Regions from separate parts of the Bradyrhizobium sp. I1.14.4 genome, predicted to be linked through region 2. Evidence: predicted binding sites of a transcription regulator. Region 2 holds the regulator's gene; each other region holds the start of a gene.
What was found. Region 2 encodes LexA, which represses DNA repair genes until DNA is damaged. Its sites were predicted from a motif close to TGTTCNNNNTGTGTTCNG; they were not measured.

Region 1: the regulator LexA is predicted to act here: its motif matches at 3,562-3,579, upstream of ABIB78_RS33060 (type IA DNA topoisomerase).
Region 3: the regulator LexA is predicted to act here: its motif matches at 2,653-2,670, upstream of recA (recombinase RecA).
Region 4: the regulator LexA is predicted to act here: its motif matches at 2,684-2,701, upstream of ruvC (crossover junction endodeoxyribonuclease RuvC).

What each region holds. Positions count from the first base shown of each region.
Region 1 covers NZ_JBNDLA010000028.1:15,464-20,485, forward strand. Annotated here, with positions in the region: gene ABIB78_RS33055 (hypothetical protein) at 1-296, opposite strand, end outside; gene ABIB78_RS33060 (type IA DNA topoisomerase) at 1,128-3,494, opposite strand; gene ABIB78_RS33065 (hypothetical protein) at 3,617-3,841, shown strand; gene ABIB78_RS33070 (hypothetical protein) at 3,816-5,022, opposite strand, start outside.
Region 2 covers NZ_JBNDLA010000006.1:286,095-291,701, reverse strand. Annotated here, with positions in the region: gene ABIB78_RS15645 (ComEC/Rec2 family competence protein) at 1-2,255, shown strand, start outside; gene ABIB78_RS15640 (hypothetical protein) at 2,266-2,493, opposite strand; gene ABIB78_RS15635 (hypothetical protein) at 2,639-3,067, opposite strand; gene lexA (transcriptional repressor LexA) at 3,306-4,010, opposite strand; gene ABIB78_RS15625 (molybdopterin molybdotransferase MoeA) at 4,243-5,454, opposite strand; gene ABIB78_RS15620 (HAD family hydrolase) at 5,481-5,607, opposite strand, start outside.
Region 3 covers NZ_JBNDLA010000009.1:61,169-66,775, reverse strand. Annotated here, with positions in the region: gene ABIB78_RS19745 (acyl-CoA thioesterase) at 1-317, shown strand, start outside; gene ABIB78_RS19740 (hypothetical protein) at 379-1,353, opposite strand; gene recA (recombinase RecA) at 1,461-2,549, opposite strand; gene ABIB78_RS19730 (hypothetical protein) at 4,954-5,160, shown strand; gene ABIB78_RS19725 (hypothetical protein) at 5,212-5,442, opposite strand; gene ABIB78_RS19720 (hypothetical protein) at 5,542-5,607, opposite strand, start outside.
Region 4 covers NZ_JBNDLA010000005.1:109,584-115,190, forward strand. Annotated here, with positions in the region: gene ABIB78_RS12650 (methyl-accepting chemotaxis protein) at 1-1,482, opposite strand, end outside; gene ABIB78_RS12655 (YebC/PmpR family DNA-binding transcriptional regulator) at 1,707-2,453, shown strand; gene ruvC (crossover junction endodeoxyribonuclease RuvC) at 2,732-3,259, shown strand; gene ruvA (Holliday junction branch migration protein RuvA) at 3,561-4,178, shown strand; gene ruvB (Holliday junction branch migration DNA helicase RuvB) at 4,372-5,421, shown strand.

The DNA.
Region 1 (5,022 bases), on a different contig from region 2:
ACGTAAGAGACCTGATCTGCCGCAGGCAGATCGATTTGGCGCTCCAGCAGCCATTCATGGAGAAACCAGATGCGACGAGTGTAGAGACCGGCCGGCTTCTGTCTCACAAGGTCCGCAATCTGATCCTCGTTCACGACGAGGAAAAGCCGCTTCAGGATTGCAAGGTCGAGTCCTTCATTCTTGAGAGCGAAGGTGAGATGTCCCTCAAGTGTCTTGTCCGGCGCATGGCGCGGCGTGTAGATGCGCCATCCCCCTTGCTCAATGATACGGTGCTTTGTTCCGATGGCGGAAAGCATCGCGGGATCGGGACGGATAGATTGTAGGCGTCTATCAGCGCAGCATAGCCAACAGGAGTTGCCACCTCCGGCAGCCTCCAGTCATGAAAAACGCTCACGGGTCCTGAAAACCTTGTCTGCATGGCACCGAATCCATGAAAAACATTCTCGGCCGTGAATTTCACTCTCAATTTAGCCTTCGAGCCGAAAATGCCTCTTATACCGCGAAAAACATTCACGCAATACGATAAACATGAAAAGCCTTCACGCGCGGAGCATGGGAGTATCCCCTCGACCTCGGCCCCAAGGGAACCCCTTGATAGCCAGCAATCCCAGTGACAGGAACCGCTCGGACAAGACCGAGTAGACGTCATCTTCAACGGTGCCGGCATAGCGCATGATCACAACGTGGATCATGTCGCGCAATTGACCGATACGCTGAATGGGGCCCTTTCGCTGCTCGAGCCGGGAGGGATCACGCACTTACGAACAGCACCTGAGCGCCCTGGCTCCAAGCCTCTATTCCGACCATCGCGGCCATCGCATCAATCGGCCTTTTGGCGCGCCCGTAGAGACGCTCGCGGCGAAGCGGATCGAACCTCTCCGGTCCATCGTCTGCGACCCGCCGTGAGATTAGATGTTCGATCTGATGGTGAAGGGACGTCTCGGAGGAACGTACCTTTTGGGCGATCTGGTTGGCCAATTGCTGCGGTCGCTGCTCATGGAGTTCGACACGCTCGGAGCAGACCTATCGGCTCACTCTATCGTACACGATGCGGTTCCTTGTTGCCATAAGGAATCCGCAGCGGCGTCACGCTTGAGTCTGCTGATACGGGAGCCGTCGAAGCGGCGTTAACTTTTCGTTTTCGAGACCTCTTCGGCGGTACAGCCTGGGGTGCAGCCGACCCCACCGGCCTGCTGGAGGTTTTTAACCTTGCTGCGTTTTTTACCTCGATTTGCGTCGATCCATGCAGACATCGCAGCCGAGCTGACCCTCGCATTATCGGGTATGACGAGTCCGTTCCGCTGCGCTAGCTTTTTGGCGTACAGCAACTGTGCTGCACTTACCGGTTTGAGGCCGAGCTTACCGGCTGTTTTACAGTCGGACTTTTTAGGCGCATGTTCGCTAAGGAATTTGCGGCAGATCGATATCGACGTCTTGTAGCCGGGTGGTGGTTTGATGCCTTTTTGCCGGACAAGGCTGTCAGCAAAGCGTTTCATGGCAGGCGTCGGTGGACACGTTCCTGTGCCATTGTCCCCTGCACTGCCAAGCAAAAAAGGCACCCCCGCGGTAGCACCCTCTTTCAGCTTTCTGATAATGCGCTCGGCGGCATCGCATACGGCGTCAATCGCGCCGACCATCTCCTGTTTACCTACAACGACGTCGTCGAGCAGGCATTCAAGTTGCGCCGTCACGCCTGGATCGACCAGCGCCGGGTCGGCTTGTTTGAGAACGCCGAACAACGACAGGCCGGTCTCGGTCGGCACAATATTCTTTCCCTGGGCAATCAGAAAACCCTGCTTCTTAAGCCCACCGATGATCTCGGCTCGGGTCGCAGGCGTGCCAATACCCTTGGCTTCCTTCAAGCGATCCCGCAGAACCTCGTCATCAACAAAACGCCAGGCATTCTGCATAGCCTCGATCAGAGTACCTTCGTTATAACGCGGCGGCGGCCGGGTCTCCTTGTTCTCAATTTTTGGATCTTGCAGTTGCGCGGTCTCGCCGTTGCGCAGCGGTGGCAGCAATTGCGCCTCATCGCCCTTTTCGTCGGCAGGTTGCCACTCCGGGAATGCGGCTCGCCAGCCGAGATCAATAGGCTGGCGACCGGCTGCGCGGAATTCGAAGCCGCGCACATCGAGCGTTGCGGTTGTCTGCCGGTAACGGAAGTCGGGCATCAGGGCGGCTAGATATGCCCGCGCGATGACGTCAAAGAGCTTCCTCTCGTCAGATGACAGACGGGGCCAGACCTCCGGCAGTTTGTCGATGGTGTTGACATTGGGAATGACGGCATGATGGCTCGCACCCTCAAGCCCCTTGTCGTAGAAAGTGCCGCTCGTACCTCTACGAATCATCGGCGGCTCGGGTACAGGAATCGCGCCGAACGATTGGCCCACCCGCAGTGCGGATATGATTCGCGGCACGTCCGATATCAAGTTTTGCGGCAGGTAACGCACTTCGGCACGAGGATAGGTGACAATCTTCTTGCCCTGGCCGTCATAAAGCTCCTGCGCCACTTCGAGCGTTTTGCTGGCTGACCAGCCGAAGCGCGAGCCGCAGACTTTCTGCAACGACGGCAAATCATGCAGCTTGGGTGGCCCTTGCCGCTTATCCTCGACGCGCACGGCAAGCGCGCCCTCGAAACCTTCAGCCGCCTTGACGACGGCCTCCGCCCTTTCGCGCTTAACAATTCGGTCCTGCGGCGCATGCCGCATCTGGAATTGCCCGTCCGCAACCTTCGCGGTGGCGACAATTTCGAAATAGGCAAGCGGCACGAAGTTTCGAATTTCCAGCTCGCGCTTGCATACAATGGCTAATGTCGGCGTCTTTACACGACCAACTCCAATCACTCTTCGCGCGCCCTGCCCCAGGATGACGGTTGCGGCGCGAGTGAGTGAGAGATTGTAAATCTGATCAGCCTGTCGGCGCGCCACAGCGGCGGCGTACAGCCGGGCATATTCGATATTAGGTTTTGCGCGACCAAATGCGTCGCGGATGGTCTGCGAATCCTGCGCGGTGAACAGCACCCGCATCACCTGACCGCGATACTTGTAATGCTCAAGAATTTCCTGACCGATTAGCTGGCCCTCGCGGTCACAATCGGTTGCAAGCCAAACTCGTTTGGCAGTGCGCAACGCCTCGCGAATAGCCTTGAGCTTAGCGGCCTTGTTGCCACCCTCTGCCGGGCGCGTTCCGTAAAGACCTTCAGGCCGCAGAAGTATTGGCGACCACCGCTTCCAGGCCGGGACGACCTCCTCTGGTTCGAGGAGATCGAACAAATGGCCCTCTGCTGGAAGAACATCACCGTAGCGCGAACCAATTGCGGCGCGGACGTCTTTGGCCTGGCTGGTTTTCTCGGTGATAACGATCTGATCTGCCAGACCGGCGCGTGGATCGGACAGGACTCCATCCCATGATTGACCCGGCACCATGCGGTTCGCTGCCGGATCCGGCCTCTCGATATCGCGCCGACGAGCAGCCTCCGACGCCAGCTTTTCCATCTGCTTCGCGGAGGGCATTCGCCAGCTTGCGGGTCGCTCATTCGTCATGGTCAGGCCAGATTGACAAAAGAACATATCAAGAACATTATTCGCCGGTCAGGTCAAGCAGTTGGAGTCAGGCCATGGCTGAAGTCACCTATTTTGTCGCGCTGCCGTTCGTCGCCGCCGACGGGGATTGCCCTGGCGAACCCACGGAATGTTTCAATCCAAACGCCGCTGTAATGCGCGCTGTGGCGTTATCCTGCAAAGATTGTCACGTCGGCGCAGTCGCCATTAACTGCTTGATCGACCGCGAGTTCACCCGACATAGCCTTCTCGCTTTCAAGCTGGCTGTTCACAATTCTTGAAATGCTTTCGCACCTCACCTGTGCCAACAAAATGCGACAACAAACGATAATTTCGAAACTGATGCCTCACTCGACCTGCGACGATAGCGGGATGGATCTGAAGCGCACCCGCCAGATTGATCACCCCTGTTGCAGTGGGATGAAACCGCACGTCACTATTGTCCCAAATGGACCGAGGAACACATGCTTCTTCAGCCCATTGGTCAGCCTCTTCCTCTCTTACATCGCGGCTCACGCCGACGTTTTCACGCAACGTGAGATCATCAACGAACCCAACGTCTACCGCATTTTCAAAGTGTCTTCCGACGTGCGCCAGTTCGTGAAGCAAACAGAACCAGAAATTATCAATCCTGTCATATCGCAGAGTCAGCCCAATAACGGGCGTGCCATCGGCTAATTTCAGTGCGGCTCCATCCAAGTGCGTCTTCGGAAAATGCTCCAAGATGATGAGATGAATGCCGTTCTTTTCAAGAAATTCCTTGGCCAAGAGTGGACCGTTCTCGGACCAGCTCAACTTCGCTACTTGGCTCAGGAAATCCGGAGTTACGGTTCCCGGCTTAAACTCTTTAGGCAGCTTCGTCTCCGAGGCCAGCGCCAGCAGCTGCAAACACCACGCATTCAAAGCGAACGGATCAGCCTTCGCATTTGCACGAACATGGTCATTCTTTCGGTACATAGCCTCAACAACCAGACTCGTTCTCCCGGCTCGGTGCATCAGCCCCCGCATAATTTCTTCGGCATGCTGAACCGCCCTCGGGCGCTTTGGAAGCCATTTACGTTTCACCATTTCGGTGATCGGAAATTTAGCCCAATCGATCCCGAACTCTTGATTGCCCGCCACGGAGCTTGCTTTGAGCAGAACGTCACTGGGAATGCCTAGGTGCTCATGAAGGGCGCGCGCCATCGTCATGGTAATCTGCCGCTTACCAGAGAGAACTTCAGAGACTTTGGCCCGACTCCCGATAAGTGGCACTAGATCGCGCGCAGATAGACCTGCCTGCTCCATACGGAATTCGATAGCGGCGACGGGGCTCGGAACGCCCATAGGGATGTTCTTGGATTCATAAAGCTCAACAAGGTCAACGAGCACATCCAATTCAATTCCTTCAGGCGTACCGGCATGCGCATCCATCAGCTCGGAAATGCGATCTAAAGCCGCTTCATAGTCAGCGTTTGTTCTA
Region 2 (5,607 bases):
AACGCGGATATGCGGGGACGTGGCCGCCGCGTGCGGCTGCGCCGGTCGGCGGCTATGTCCCGGTGCGCGCCAGCATCTGGCGGCCTTTCGTCGAGACCTTGCGGCAATGGGCGCGCGCGGAGGCGGGCGCAGGTCGCCTGTTGCCCTGGGTGCCGGTGGCGTTCGGCACCGGCATTGCGTTCTATTTTGCGGCCGAGCACGAGCCGATGCTGTCGGTTGCGGCCGCCGTCGCAATTTTGCTCTGCCTGCTGGCGCTGCTGCTGCGGCGGCACAGGGTGTTTCCCGCCATTGTCATGCTGGCCGCGGTCGCCGCGGGCTTTGCGATGGCGACATGGAAGACGGCGCGGATCGCGCATGGGATGTTGGCGCGGCCGATGTTCTCCGTGGCGCTGACCGGCTTCGTCGAGACGCGCGATATCCGCGAGAAGACCGATCGCTTCGTGCTGCGCGTGGTCTCAATGGAGAGCCCGCGCGACAATACGAAGCTCGAGCGCGTCCGGCTCTCGGTGAAGAAGGGCACCGCGCCCGAGGTCGGCAGCTTCGTCGAATTGAAGGCGCGCCTGATGCCGCCGCTCGGGCCGCAGCGTCCGGGCTCCTATGATTTCGGCCGCGATCTCTATTTCCAGGCCATCGGTGCTTCCGGCTTCGTGATGGGCGCGGTCAAGACCCGGGATCCGCCGGCGACCGGTGGCCTTGCGCTGCGCTATGCCGCCTTCATGCAGGGCCTGCGCGACGCCATCGATGCGCGCATCCGCACCACGCTCGACGGCGATCAGCGCGCGATCGCAACTGCGCTGCTGACCGGCCGGCGCGACGCGATCTCGACGCCTGTCAACGACGCGATGTTCATTTCGGGGCTGGGCCATGTACTGTCGATCTCCGGCTACCACATGGCCGTCGTCGCGGGCGTGGTGTTCTTTGCGGTGCGCGCGCTGCTTGCGCTGTTTCCGGCGCTGACGGCGGGACACCCGATCAAGAAATGGGCGGCGGCGGCCGCGCTGGTCGCCGCGGCGTTCTATCTCCTGCTGTCGGGGGCGGAGGTCGCGACCCAGCGGTCGTTCTTCATGACGGCCGTGGTGCTGATCGCCGTGATCGTCGACCGCCGCGCGATCACTTTCCGCACGCTGGCGGTGGCGGCACTGATTGTGCTCGCGATCGCACCGGAAGCGCTGGTGCATCCGAGCTTCCAGATGTCGTTTGCTGCGACGCTTGGGCTGGTAGCGCTGGTGCAGATCGGGCTGCCGAACCTGTTGGCGTCGCCCGACCATTCGGCGACCGCGCGGGTTGCGCTGTGGGGTGGGCGTGAGCTCACCACGCTGATGCTGGCCTCGCTGGTGGCGGGCTTCGCGACGACGCCCTACGCCGCGTTCCATTTCCATCGCGTGACGCCCTACGGGCTGCTCGCGAACCTCGCGGCGATGCCGGTGGTGTCGGCGGTCGTGATGCCGGCCGGTCTGCTTGGGCTCGTCGCCATGCCGTTCGGCTTCGACGGCGTGTTCTGGGCGATCATGGGATTCGGCATCGACTGGATGATCATGGTGACGCAATGGGTCGCCGCGCTCCCTGGCGCGGTCGGCCGGATGGCGGCGTTCGGCATCGGCCCGCTGATCGTCGCAAGCGCCGGCATCATCCTGCTCGGGCTATTGCGTACGCCGCTGCGGTGGTTGGGCGCGGTGCTGCTGGTGGTCGCCTCGGTCTGGGCGGTGCGGTTACCGCAGCCGGACGTGCTGGTCTCCGCCGACGGCCGCAACGTCGCGGTACGCGGCGGCGACGGACGGCTGCATCTGATGCACAGCGCGAAGGATGCCTTTCTCGTGAAGGAATGGCTGGCGGCCGACGCCGACGCGCGCACGGCCACGGATGCGTCGCTCGGCGAGGGCGTCTCCTGCGATGCAAGTGGCTGCGTGACCCTGGGCGCCGGCGGCGGCTTCGTGGCCTTGGCAACGCGGCCGGAAGCGCTGGCCGACGATTGCGAGCGCGCGGCGCTGATCGTGACTGCGCGGCCGGCGCCGCTGGGCTGCGCGGCGTCCGTGATCGATGCCGAGCGGCTGCGCCGCCACGGCGCGCTGGTGCTACGGCGGATCAGGGACGGCTACGCCGTCGATGCGGTCAAGCCCGGCGGGATCGACCGGCCGTGGTCGCCGGCGATTCCCGGCGACGGCGAGAGCGAGACGACGCTGCGCGCGCCTGCCGCCGCGCCGCGGTCCGCTGTCGACGCGACGCCCGCCGAGACTGATCTGCAGGGCGAAGATTAGAGGGCGAAGATTAGCCGTTGTCGGGTGGGGGGCCGGAAGGCAGCTCGAACAGGCCGAGATGGTACTCGTCGGAATCGGGGCCAGCGTCGGGCTTCTTGACGAGGGTGAAGGAAGCCTCGGGAAACTGCTCCCAGACCTTCAGGTCGTCAGCCGTCACCGTCAGCCAGCCGAACCGGAACATGTAGCGGCCCGGCTCCGTGACGCGACCAGCTTTTTGCCATGTGACCTTATCGACCACCGCGCACGTCCTCCGTGCACGATGATGCGCCAAGGCGTCCGCCGACGCAAATCTCCTGCTGCGCCCCGGAACCCGAAATCCGGGGTCGCTCGAAATCGCTTAGGTCACTCGCCGCCGAACGGCTCATTCCGCGGCGACGATGCGTTCAACCCAAAAACAGCGATGCGAATGCGGAGGGCCGCCGCTCCACAACCTTCGGCTTGTGCTCGACCGCCGGATGCAGCGCCGGCAATTGCAGCACGCTGACGCGCTGTCCCTCGACGAGCTGGGTCACCAGCACATGGCTGCCGTCGGGAAATTCGACCGCGTCATGATGGCGATCGGGCACGTCGGGCTCGACTTCGTTGAACACGCCGACGCGATAGTTCAGCGTCTTGGTCCAGATCCAGCGGCTGTCGTAGCGAACGTTCTCGGCGAAAGCGAGCTCGGTGCCCGGCAGCATGCAGACCGCGACGGTGGGATCATTCTCCGAAGCAAAGCCGCGGGTCGACGTCCCGCGAAAAGTCGTGGTGATCAGCGTCTCTCCGACAATGGCGGGGCGCGATGCCACGGCGTGCAGACTATAGTCACACATCGGATGGCTCCTCATTGAGGTAGCGACCCGTGCCTCTCCCTGAGGCATAGGCCTCTACCAGAGTGGACGATAGCGAACGAGTATCTGCTCGTTTCTGGGCGATTGTACGACTTGCCGCAGAACGTCCCGATCACAAACACGCGACGCTGCGTGAGAGGTATCGGAGCGCATCCGGCAGGCCGCACGCTACGCTATCCTTCAAGGAACGATCCGACGTGTTGCTCGTTCCTTGCCGCCGTCAGTATTTGCGATAAAGACCGATCAGCTTGCCCTGGATGCGCACCCGGTTCGGCGGCAGGATGCGCACTTCATAGGCGGTGTTGGCCGGCTCCAGCGCAATCGATGCGCCGCGGCGGCGGAAGCGCTTCAGGGTGGCTTCCTCCTCGTCGATCAGCGCCACCACGATGTCGCCGGTGTTGGCGACGTCGTTGCGCTGGATCAGCGCCATGTCACCGTCGAGGATGCCGGCGTCGACCATCGAGTCACCGCGCACTTCCAGCGCATAATGCTCGCCGGAGCCGAGCATGTCGGGCGGCACGCTGATGGTGTGGCTGCGCGTCTGCAACGCCTCTATCGGCGTACCGGCGGCGATCCGGCCCATCACCGGGACCGCGACCGGACGGTTGCCGTCGTCCTCGGCGGTCGGCGGCGTGCTGGTGCGCTTGCCGAGGGTGCCTTCGATAACGCTTGGCGTGAAGCCGCGGCGGCCGTTGCTGCCGCCGGCCGACAGTTCGGGCAGCTTGATGACTTCAATGGCACGGGCGCGGTTGGGCAGGCGGCGGATGAAGCCGCGCTCCTCCAGCGCAGTGATCAGGCGGTGGATACCGGACTTCGAGCGCAGGTCGAGCGCATCCTTCATCTCGTCGAAGGAGGGCGGCACACCGGCCTCTTTCAGACGTTCATTGATGAAACGCAGAAGTTCGTACTGTTTGCGCGTGAGCATCTCGAGTATTCCCCCGGTTGATAGCGTCGTTCGATTCCGAGACTTTTCAGGTGGGGCCTGACCTCAGGAGCACGGTGCTCATTACAAGCGCTCCCTCGCGGCCTCCCATTTTGTAGACACTAGTACTCGAAACAAATCATGAACGGACACTATATGTTCGATATGTGTTCCGCAACCACTTAATTTCCGGTGAACGCGCTCGGCCACGCACAATCGGCGGGGGGCGAAAACCCTATTCGGGCAGCGTCAGGATCTTGCATTCGCTGCCCTTGGCAGCGGCAGGCGCAAACGGCGGACGCACGAGAAGTGCCCGTGCCGCAGCGAGATTCCCGAGCAGCGAAGAGTCCTGCTGCACCACGGGGGTTGCGATCAGCGTACCGTCTTCGCGCTCCTCGAGACGCGCACGCAGGTAGTCCTCGCGCTGGTCGTTGGCGGCGAGGTCGCGGCCGAGCAGGGCGGTGACGCGGACATGATGAATCGCTTTCCGGCCGCTCAGCGCCCGAATCAACGGCACCAGAAACAGGAAGGCGCAGACATAGGAGGATACCGGATTGCCGGGCAGGCCGATTACCCGCATCGCGCCGAGCCGGCCATGCATCATCGGTTTGCCCGGCCGCATCGCAATCCGCCAGAACGCCATGTCGACGCCCTCGGCCTCCAGCGACCGCTTGACCAGATCGTGGTCGCCGACCGAGGCACCGCCGGTGGTGATCAGGACGTCGGCACCGGTCTCTCGCGCCCGGCGGATGCCGGCGGTGGTCGCTTCCACCGTGTCGGCGGCAACCCCGAGGTCGATGGTCTCGGCGCCTTCGGCGCGCGCCAGCGCCCGCAGCGCATAACCGTTGGAATAGACGATCTGGCCCGGGCCGGGCTTCGAGCCCGGCATCACGAGCTCGTCGCCGGTCGCCAGCACCGCGACCTTCGCACGGCGGTGCACCACGAGCTCCGGATAGTTCATGGCAGCCGCCAGCGACAGCGCGCGGTCGGAGAGGCGGCTGCCGGCGGCGAGCAGCACGTCGCCCTCACGGAAGTCGACGCCGGCGGGGCGGATGTGCCGCCCGGCGGTTGCGGCTTCCGTGATCGCGATGTGGTCGCCGTCGACCCTGGTGTCTTCCTGGATGATGACGGCGTCGGCGCCATTGGGGATCACGCCGCCGGTGAAGATCCGCACCGCTTCGCCGGCACCGACCGTCCGCTCGAACGGCCGGCCGGCCGCGACTTCGCCGATCACCTTGAGCCGGGCCTTGAGATCGGCCGCATCGGCGGCGCGCACGGCGTAGCCGTCCATCGCCGACATCGGCTGTGGCGGCTGGGTGCGGAGCGCGGCGAGGTCATGCGCCAGGGTGCGGTGGTAGGCGGCATCGAGCGCGACCATCTCCTCCGGCAGGGGCTCGGCGCCGGCGAGGACGGCGGACAGGGCATCGGCAACCGGCATCAGGGCCACGCTCAGAGCTCCTTCATTCGAAAAGTTTAAATACCAAGTGCGGTCAACGCCCTTGCCACGTCATCCGTCGATGTCACGTGGATGGCATGAAGGCCGCGCGCCCGCGCACCCTCGATATTGGCGGCCAGGTCGTCGAAGAACAGGATCCGCGAC
Region 3 (5,607 bases), on a different contig from region 2:
TTCGCGCGCTCGGCTACGACTATCTCGGCGAAGTGGCGCGGACCGGCATCGACTTCCACACCGTGAAGTCGGTGGTCGAGTACAAGGCGCCGATCCGGTTCGACGAGGACATCGAGGTCTGCGTGCGGGTCGCACGGATCGGCCGTTCCTCAATCGTGCTTGCGCTCGCGATCTTCGCCAAGGGCTCCGAGGACCTGCGCGCGACCGGCGAGATCATCTGGGTCGCGACCGACCAGAAGACGCATCAGTCGGTTGCCGTGACGGAGGACTTGCGGACGCTGATCGCAAGCCGGGAAAAGGCGCTGGCGCAGGGGTAAGCCGATTGCCAATCCGCGTTGTGCGGATTGAGTCATAACGGGTCCGCTCCCCGATCAGGCGTTAGCCTTTGACTAGTGTCGGAGCCCAGCGCCAGAGATTGTCATTGGTAAGATGCGTGCCTCCCCACCAGCGATCGATCGGATTATGACGACTGAAGTCCTCCTGGTGCGCGAGGATGGCCTTGCCAAACTCAGTCAGCGACAGTCGGCTTCGCTGATAGGCCTCCATGCGGGCTCGCAAATTCTCAGGGGCGATGATGCGCAACTCATCGTCGAGCCCGACGATCGCGGGCTGCGGTCCATGCGCGAGGCCCTGGAGCAGCCTGCCGATTTCCATATCGTTGAATACGCCGCGCTGACGGAAGCCGCGAAGGTAGAACAGCGCGTTGGTACCCATGAAACCCGCCGCGATCAGCTCGAGCAGGCGCATTTCCGTGGCACCGAGCCCTGTTGTGCTCCACGGCAGCTCCCGAAGCAGGTCAAGCAGCGCCGGTCTTAGCAAGGGTAAGCCACTCAGGTCCCGATGCAACGCATCGAAACAGGCCTCGGGAGTGGTCGCTCGATAGGCCTGCCAGCATACGGCCGCTGTCTCGATGTCCGCCGGTCTGATGTTGACAAGCGGCACCTCGTTCCATCCACGCCACGTCTCGCTCATTGTCCTCAGCTCGAATCCGACGAGACGCAATTGCAGCTTGGCTGCCATTTCGGGCCACGCCCTGAAAAGGTCCAGCAACCAAATCAGCTGCAATTGATCGTTGGGGTCCGGGTCAAACCATAGTTCAAGAGCATCGAAAGGCGCGCAATAATCGCTGAACGCAAGATCCTTGCAGGCTTTGGCATGCTGAGACCGAGAGCACCAATCCGACCAATGATTTCCGGAAGCCTGATCCGCTCGCGCACCAAAATAGGCATCGAGCTGCAGTGACGAAGGCAACGATCCCCAGGCAAACCGAAAACAAACCGGAAGAACGTCCTCGGCCAGACCTACACGCTCCAGATCGGTGCCGGACGGACCGGTCAAGATCAGACGTCTCATCGGTTCAACTCACTGAACGCCAGCGTCAAAACGAAACGGGCGCCGAAGACGTCGGCAACTCAACGTCCTCAGCGCCCGCTTGCAGCGAAATGATTGAGCCTTGAGGCTTACTCGTCGGCGGGCTCCTCGCCCTCGGCGTCGCGCTCGGGCGTGCCGGCGAGGATCTGCTCGGAGATCAGGCCGGAATTCTGCCGGATCGCGGCCTCGATCTTGGCGGTGATGTCGGGATTCGCCTTCAGGAATGCCTTGGAATTCTCGCGTCCCTGGCCGAGCCGCTGGCTGTCATAGGAGAACCAGGCGCCCGATTTCTCGACGATGCCGGCCTTGACGCCGAGGTCGAGGATCTCGCCCATCTTGGAGACGCCCTCGCCGTACATGATGTCGAACTCGACCTGCTTGAACGGCGGTGCCAGCTTGTTCTTCACCACCTTGACGCGGGTGGTGTTGCCGACGACCTCGTCGCGCTCCTTGATCGCGCCGATGCGGCGGATGTCGAGACGGACCGAGGCATAGAACTTCAGCGCGTTGCCGCCGGTGGTGGTCTCCGGCGAGCCGTACATCACGCCGATCTTCATGCGGATCTGGTTGATGAAGATCACCATGGTATGGGACTTGTTGATCGAGGCGGTGAGCTTGCGCAGCGCCTGGCTCATCAGGCGCGCCTGCAGGCCCGGCAGCGCATCGCCCATCTCGCCCTCGAGCTCGGCCTTCGGCACCAGCGCCGCGACCGAATCGATCACCAGCACGTCGACCGCACCGGAGCGCACCAGCGTGTCGCAAATCTCCAGCGCCTGCTCGCCGGTATCGGGCTGCGAGATCAGGAGCTCGTCGATGTTGACGCCGAGCTTGCGCGCATAGACCGGATCGAGCGCGTGCTCGGCGTCGATGAAGGCGCAGATGCCGCCCTTCTTCTGGCCTTCCGCCACGGTGTGCAGCGCCAGCGTGGTCTTGCCCGACGATTCCGGCCCGTAGATCTCGACGACACGCCCCTTCGGCAGACCGCCGACGCCGAGCGCAATGTCGAGCCCCAGCGAGCCCGACGACACCGTCTCGACATCCATCGAACGGTCGTTCTTGCCGAGCTTCATCACCGAGCCCTTGCCGAACTGCCGCTCGATCTGGGAGAGCGCGGCTGAGAGGGCCTTGGACTTGTCCATGGAGGATCCTTCGACGATACGCAGTGCGGTGGCGGACATTTGGGATGTGCTCCTTATGGCGGGGATTCGCTAGCGGGAAAAACGGGCGATGAGATCAGGCGGAATGCGTTGTTGACTGGAACCTCGTACCACGTTTGTTCTATGTTCGCAATATGTTCTTTCAGGCGGATAGGTGCTGTCCGCATTTAAAGCTCAGTGTCCTAAGTTGATTTTGAGAGTGTCCAAATTACGATTAAGCGAACATCAACCAAGGCTTAGCGCCTGTTCTCGGTAGGACTACTGAGTCGGCAATCCGATGTTCTGCCCATAGCAATTGTTATGGTCCGCCAACTGTTCTTTTCCACAGCGCAGAAGTCTTACGGGGTTCTCCGTGGATGAACAGAGTTCCTAAGAGTTAGTGCGGTACCGGTTTCCCACCTTGCCAGATCCAAGCCTCCGTCGGCATCCAGTAGTGCACTTTCCCGCAATACGGACACTGGGCCGGAAGCGCGACACTTGGCAGCGTCTCAAGGATGACCGTCTCAGTGTCCAAGCCGGTCTGAACGGGCCTTCCCGTCTTCGGGCAACGGATCAAAATGTCGGGCATGAGCAATCAATCTTTCACCGACCCCGAACATAGTTCCGCCGCTCCAATTTCATCAAACTAGCACAAGCGAGATGGGAAGCGGCACGATGAAGAAAACGGACGTAACTTGTCGATGCTGCGGCGCGGGCTTCCGACGATTGGAGTTGTCGTCCCAACCTGGCTCCAAGGGCGAATATCATTGCCCGGCATGCGATACGACGCTGGAGAAGCTCGACGGCGAACACCTCGTTGCCTACCGGCTCACGATCCAGCCAAAGACCGTGAGAGCAATGAGGGGCAATGGGGCCGCCGGCCGCATCTAATCGACGGCCCCTAGCCACTTGAAATGCCTCTTAACCGAAGATGGCAGTAGCTAAGCCAGCAGTATCGCAAAGTCGTTTTGCAGTTTTGTGAAGGGCGCCTCTCTGCGTGCAACAGTGTCGGGGTTTCCCGCCCCGAGTGGCCGCGCTGCGCTCGTTCCTATGCGCGCCAAACCTACCTCGTCGGAGGTATTAACTTTTACGCGTTTTCGTGCAGACTTATCCTCATCAGGATTTTGCACATCCTTCCTGGGGCTAGAAGCTAGCGCCGCTCCGCATGTATTTTAAGCGGGCGGCGTTTGTGCGCTTGGCAGCGCCGCAAACGACAAAGGCCCCAACGGGGGCTAGTGCGTCAGGGCCTCTGCGTCCTCTATCCGGAGCGCCATACTCAACTCTCGTTCCGGACGAGAGCGCAATTCACCATATCGCGAAAGCGCGAACGGGGAAGCGGACCCTCCTGGGTTACCTCCATTTGACAAGTGTCCTAATTCCCATCCGAGACTGTCCTAATTAGGACAACACCGGCGGATAGGTGCTGGCTTGTTTTAACCCGTAGTGGCCTAATCTGATTTTTGCAGTGGCCTGTTTTGGTTTTACCGAATGGCAACCAAGGCTTAGCCGATGGTCTCGGTAGGACTACTGAGAGGGCCAGCAAATGTTCTGGCCCCATAATTTCCTGTGGGTCGCGATCCGTTCCTATCATTCGGAGCGCGAATGTTTACTGGAACAATCGGCCTTGCAGCGCGTCGGTTTATCGCCCCCAGCCAGACAGGTAGCCCCCCGACTGCTGGAGGAAAACCCGTCCGGGACGGGTTGGCGGCCCCCTGTTGGGGCCGTTTGTTTTGAGCAGGAAGGCAACCTTCGCGTAATCGAATTAAGCCAGCCATAACCGTGCTTTAGTGCGTTCTCAGTAGGACTACCGAATTCGCGCGCACGATGCTGTCTTCGAACGGATCGGCAATGAAGTCATTGGGATTCGTCGGCCGTTATGGGGCGATCAAAACCGCGCGCGACCTAAGCGGTATCCCGACCATCCTGGCGGCCATCGCCAGCATTGCCCGATCTGCGCCCCCGACCTGCGCCGGGTCGAGCGACTCATCGGGACTCCGCTCCCAAACATCAGCATCCAGCGATCGCCGGCCACGATCCGTAGTTCTCCGGACCAGAACAAAGTTCCGGAAGCAAGCGACGTAACCGTGGCCTGAAATCTATCACGTAATCAACAGATTACCCGCCACACTTGGCGACGCCGGGATGACCGCTTGGCACAATCTGCATACTACCTTGGTACCCCTCCTGACGCCCGAAAAAACTACGTAGCGTCGCAAGGGAAGACTCGGGGTTCCACCAGTGTTCATAAACATGGGTCAACCCAACCAGTGCGAATTGCGGGTTGCGGGACTGGCGATGCCGCTGGCGGACGTATCCCCGTCCAGGATCCTTTAACGACGCCCGAACGGGCGCAACCTCTCACATTATCGTTTGACGTGTGTTAATTATTGATACAACTTTTGGTTTAAATATCGACGACCGCCATTCATTTGCGGAACCGCTACAGATGATCCACAGGGGCATCGAATTCAGCGTCACTCAGCTGATCGCCGGCGTCTGGAAATGGCGCTTCCAGATCGGTGATCGGGTCTTCACGGGCAAGACCGAAGCGAAGCTCGACCTGTTGGCGATCCGCCGTGTGCAGTTGCGGATCGATCGCGAGCTGAACAATCTCGGGCGGGGGCACACCCGCGGACGCAGCGATGGGGATTGAGACGCAGCCCTTCCGGCAAGTTCCGGCGCGCCGATGGGGCGATCTCGCGCCTCAGTCGGCGCTTGCCAGCCGGCGCATCGTGAACTCGATGTCGCCGCCCGGCAGCTCGCGCCAGCTCTCAACCGCGCTCATATAGGCGGCCTTCGGGTAGCGCTTGAGAAAGTCACGCGCCCGCAGGCGGGCCTGATCGCGTGGCAGGCTGAAGGTCTCGCGCAGATAGCCGTCATCCGGCTTCCGCCGCTCGGCCATCCGGCTGGCGAGATCGCGCGGACGAAACACCATTGCCGCAACTCCGGACCAACTGACGACGCCCTCATTATAGGGACGACGCCGGGAGAATCCGAGTCTGCAGTCGACGGAACGAAGCCGGCCGAACGGCTCTTACTGGCTGCGCGGCGCGGAGCTTCCGGGCTGCGCGGAGCTTCCGGTCTTGGTCTTCGGCTTGGC
Region 4 (5,607 bases), on a different contig from region 2:
CGCGCAGAACGCCATCCGCTGGTCCTTGGCGAGGAACGCTTCTAGCAAGGCGGGCAGCGCGCGATCCGCCCAATCCAGCATCTTGGTGCGGTACTGCACCGGGTTGGTACCGGGTATCTCGACATAGTCGGTGTCGAGCATGTCCTCGAGCGTGATGGCGCCGCTCGCCAGTCCGTTCTCGAAAATCCTGCTCAGCGCGCTGCCTGCTTCCATCGCGCGGGTGACGAGTTCGGCGTTCTCCTCGTGGATCGCCCACATCCGGTCTTCGACCTTTTCCCGCAGTTCGGCGGTCGCCGCCTCGAAGCGGGCCTGCGCACCGGCCTTGGAGCGGTCGCCGATCCTGATCCGGCATGCGCCGATATCCTGCAGGGTGGCGCTCATACTCTCATCGGCCGGCAGCTTCTCGGCATCGGGCCCGCCGATCAGGATGCCGTCCATCGCGATCTCGTAGACCGGCGCGGTGACGATGCCGCGCGCGGTCGTGATCTCGATCTTGAGGTTGCAGGGCAGGCGCTCGTTCTTGCGCGGATCGCCGCGCTCGTCCTGGCGCAGCAGCACCGCGCAGCGTGCCTTCAGCTTCTGGGCGAACGCAGTTACCGCCTTGCCGGCCTTCGCGACATTGTCACCATGCGCGGCGGCTTCGCGTGTCGCACTGTCGATCTCGCCGGCGCTGGTGCCGACCGAGACGATGAAATGCGAGGCGGAGGCCGCGTTCTGGCCCATCTCGCCGGTGATCTGGTTCTGCTCGGCGACCGCGCCGTTGACGTTGTCGAACACGGGGCGGATCCTTTCGATCGCCTGCGAGATGCGGTGGACGGCGTCCGCCGATCCGGTGGCGTCCTTCTGCAGCGCCTCGATCTTCCGCGTGATCTCCTCGGTCGCGCTCTGGGTCTGCACGGCGAGCGCCTTAACCTCGGTGGCGACCACCGCAAAGCCCTTGCCCGCGGCGCCGGCGCGTGCGGCCTCGATCGTCGAGTTGAGTGCCAGCAGCGTGGTCTGCCGCGCGATCTGCGCGATCAGGTTGACGACGTTGCCGATCGCCGCCGAGGATTCGCGCAGCCGATCGACATTGGCGGTGGCCTCGCGCGCCGCGGCCGCGGCGTCGTCGGCGAGTTGGCCGGCGCTGCGCACCTGCGCGCCGATGCCCTCGGCGGAATGGGTGAAACGGTTGGCCGCTTCAGAGAACGTCGTCGCGGTGCTCTGCGCATCGCTGCTGCGGCCGGTGAGCGCATCGGTGCGCGCGCGGATGGTCGCAAGCTTGGCTGCCGTCGCTTCGGCACCGTCGGCAACCGAGCCCGCGGCACGTTCGAGCTGGCGGATCATCGCGCCGAGCTCGAGTTCCAGCAGTTCCAGGATTTCCTTGGCCGAATCACCGGACGAATCAGTCTCGGTCGAGACTTCAGGCGCAGCATTTGGAACCTGCGGCGCGACGGCCGGCGCAGCCGGCTCCGGCACTTGCTTTCGAAACAAACCGAACGCCATGGGGGCTCTTTGGGGCTTCTGGGAGTTGCCTTGGAAAGTTGCAGCGGGACGGGGCGATCCTCGCATCCGGTCGTGAAGTCATGGTTAACAAGTGCCTCATATTCCGGCATGCGGTAGTATTCCTCTGCCGGAGGGCCCCGCCGATCCTTTGATTTTGACCGATAGGGGCCTATAAGGCCGCGTTTTCCACCCTGATCAGACACTAAGCTCCGAAGAGACGTCGCATGGCCGGCCATTCCCAATTCAAGAACATCATGCACCGCAAGGGCCGGCAGGATGCCCAGAAGTCGAAGCTTTTCGGCAAGCTGGCCCGCGAAATCACCGTGGCGGCCAAGCTCGGCACCCCGGATCCTGCGATGAACCCGCGGCTGCGCGCCGCCGTGGTTGCGGCCCGCGCCGAGAACATGCCGAAGGACAATATCGATCGTGCCATCAAGAAGGCGATCGGCGGTGAGGGCGAGAACTATGACGAGATCCGCTACGAGGGCTATGGTCCGGGCGGCGTCGCGGTGATCGTCGAGGCGCTGACCGACAACCGCAACCGCGCCGCCTCCGACATCCGCTCGTTCTTCACGAAATCGGGCGGCAATCTCGGCGAAACCGGCTCGGTCGCCTTCATGTTCGACCATACCGGCATCATCGAATACGACGCCAAGGTCGCCTCCGACGATGCCATGCTGGACGCCGCGATCGAGGCCGGCGCCGACGACGTGGTCTCCAGCGAGGCCGGCCACGAGGTCTACGCCGCGCAGGACACCTTCCGCGAAGTAGCAAAAGCGCTGGAGGCGAAGTTCGGCGAGCCGCGCAAGGCGGCGCTGACCTGGAAGCCGCAGAACACCGTCTCGGTCGACGACGAGACCGGCGAAAAGCTGTTGAAGCTGATCGACCTGCTCAACGAGCACGACGACGTGCAGAACGTGTTCGCCAATTTCGAGGTGTCCGACGCGCTGATCGCTAAGATGGGCGGCTGACGCGCGTTGCTCCACTGTCATCGCCCGGCTTGCCGCCTCCGCTGAAGCTTCGGCGTGCCTGAATCCGTGACCCCCATCGAAGCCTTGGCGTAGACGGGACCGGGCGATCCAGTATTCGAGAGGCCTGCGTTTGATCCGAGAAGCCGCGGCGTACTGGCTCGCCGCTTTCGGGGATGACGAGTAGGGCTGGATGACGAGCACGGTGCGATGATACGCGGAGCAGGGGACGGCGCTCCGTTTGTGTTTCGTTCTCCCGGCGCAGGCGGTATCACTAGCCCATGACATCGCAGCCGATTCGCTCTCCCGTCCGTATCATCGGTATCGATCCGGGTCTCCGCCGCACCGGCTGGGGCGTGATCGAGACCGAAGGCAACCGTCTGGTCTATGTCGCCTGCGGTTCGGTCGAGCCGCCGGACGATCTGCCGCTGGCGAACCGGCTGCTCGCGATCCATGAAGGGCTGGCCGCCGTGCTCGGCGACTACAGGCCGGCGGAGGCGGCGGTCGAGCAGACCTTCGTCAACAAGGACGGCGTTGCCACGCTGAAGCTCGGTCAGGCCCGCGGCGTCGCCATGCTGGCGCCCGCAATGTTCGGTATCTCGGTCGCCGAATACGCGCCGAACCAGGTCAAGAAAACCGTGGTCGGCGCCGGTCATGCCGAGAAGAACCAGATCCAGGTGATGCTGAAGATCCTGCTGCCGAAGGCCGAGCCGCCATCCGCCGACGCCGCCGACGCGCTCGCGGTCGCGATTACGCATGCGCATCACCGCCAGAGCATCGCGCTGCGCCTCAGGGTGGCGAGCCTATGATTGACGATTGCGACTTCGCGCGACGTGAGGGGCGCACGCTCGTCAAGCTCCCTCCCCCCTTGCGGGGGAGGGCTGGGGAGAGGGGTAAGCCCCAGGCGACGGCCTATGAAATGCAACGACATGGCGTCAACGAAGCGCGCGATACAATCGAGCGCGGTGCGAGTGCTTATCGCGTCATGCGTGCGGCGATCGAACAAGCGGCACCCCTCTCCCTAACCCTCCCCCGCAAGGGGGGAGGGAACCCTTCCGCTGGTGCCTCCCTCACACGTGTCGAAGCGAGCATCCAATCCGGGTGGTCCTCATGATTGGCAAGCTCAAGGGCCTGATCGATTCCTATGGCGAGGATTACGTGATCCTCGACGTCGGCGGCGTCGGCTATCAGGTGCATTGCGCCAGTCGCACGTTGCAGGCGCTGCCGTCGCCGGGCGGCGCCGCCGTGCTCTCGATCGAGACCTATGTCCGCGAAGACCAGATCAAGCTGTTCGGCTTTCGCTCGGATCTCGAGCGCGAATGGTTTCGCCTGCTGCAGACCGTGCAGGGCGTCGGCGCCAAGGTCGCGCTCGCGGTGCTCGGCACGCTGCCGCCGACCGATCTCGCCAACGCGATCGCGCTGCGTGACAAGGCAGCGGTGGCGCGCACGCCGGGGGTCGGGCCGAAGGTCGCCGAGCGCATCGTCAGCGAGTTGAGGGACAAGGCGCCGGGCTTTGCCGACGTCGATCCCGCCGTGGTGCAGTTGTCAGGCGCAATCGACAACAACCGCGCGCCACGCCCGGTCACAGACGCGATCTCCGCGTTGGTCAATCTCGGCTACGGCCAGCCGCAGGCCTCCGCCGCCATCGCCGCCGCCTCGCGCAGCGCCGGTGAGAAGGCCGAGACCGCGCAGCTGATCCGGCTCGGCCTGAAGGAATTGTCGAAGTGAATAGTCGATACTCGCGTGAGCCGTTCTTCACCTCGCCCCGCTTGCGGGGAGAGGTGGGATCGCGCAGCGATCCGGGTGAGGGGGTACAGGTCTCTCCATGCGCATCGCCGGGCCGAGAGAGCCCCTCACCCCGACCCTCTCCCCGCAAGCGCGGGGCGAGGGGGAACTACCAGCCCCGTGTTAGTCTCGCATCATGAACACGCCCTCGCGCATGGTCACGCCCGAACGCCGCTCCGACGATGTCGGCGACACCGCGATGCGTCCGCAGTCGCTGACCGAGTTCGTCGGCCAGGCCCAGGCGCGCAAGAATCTCTCGATCTTCATCGAGGCCGCGAAGAAACGCGGCGAGGCGCTCGATCACGTGCTGTTCGTCGGCCCCCCCGGCCTCGGCAAGACCACGCTGGCGCAGATCGTCGCGCGCGAGCTCGGTGTCGGCTTCCGTGCCACCTCCGGCCCGGTCATCGCGAAGGCCGGCGATCTCGCGGCGCTGCTCACCAATCTGGAAGAGCGCGATGTGCTGTTCATCGACGAGATCCATCGCCTGAGCCCGGCGGTCGAGGAAGTGCTCTATCCCGCGATGGAGGATTTTCAGCTCGACCTGATCATCGGCGAAGGTCCCGCGGCGCGCTCGGTGAAGATCGAGCTGTCGAAATTCACGCTGGTCGGCGCGACGACGCGCGCAGGCCTGCTCACCAACCCGCTACGCGACCGCTTCGGCATTCCGATCAGGCTCAATTTCTATACCGAGGAAGAGCTCGAGAAGATCGTCACCCGCGGCGCCCGCGTGCTCAACATCGGCATGAGCCCGGACGGCGCCAATGAGATCGCGCGCCGTGCCCGCGGCACGCCGCGCATCGCCGGCCGCCTGCTGCGCCGCGTGCGCGATTTCGCGTCGGCCGCTGATGCCGACGCCATCGACCGCGGCATCGCCGACCGGGCGCTGAGCGCGCTCGAGGTCGACAGCGCCGGGCTCGACGCGATGGACCGGCGTTATCTCACCACCATTGCCTTGAACTATGGCGGCGGACCCGTCGGCGTCGAGACCATGGCGGCGGCGCTGTCGGAGCCGCGCGATGCGATCGAGGACATCATCGAGCCCTATCTGATCCAGTGTGGCTATCTGCAACGCACCCCGCGCGGCCGGCTCCTGACCTCGCATGCCTTCCGCCATCTCGGTCTCGCCGAGCCGAACCGCGATCCCTCGCAATTCGGCCTGTTCGGCGGCAATGGCGACGAGGACTGAGTCCGCGCTCCCGAAGACGTGAAAAGACGTGTTGATGCAGCGTATCGCGCTGCCGGTAACCTTGCCCGCTAACCATTGCGACGTCCCTGCAGGCCGTCTGCACAAACGCGGCCCAATTTCGCTCCAATCAAAGGGCCTATGATCGCTTGGAGCGCTTCCAGGAAGCGCCAGGCATCACCGATCACA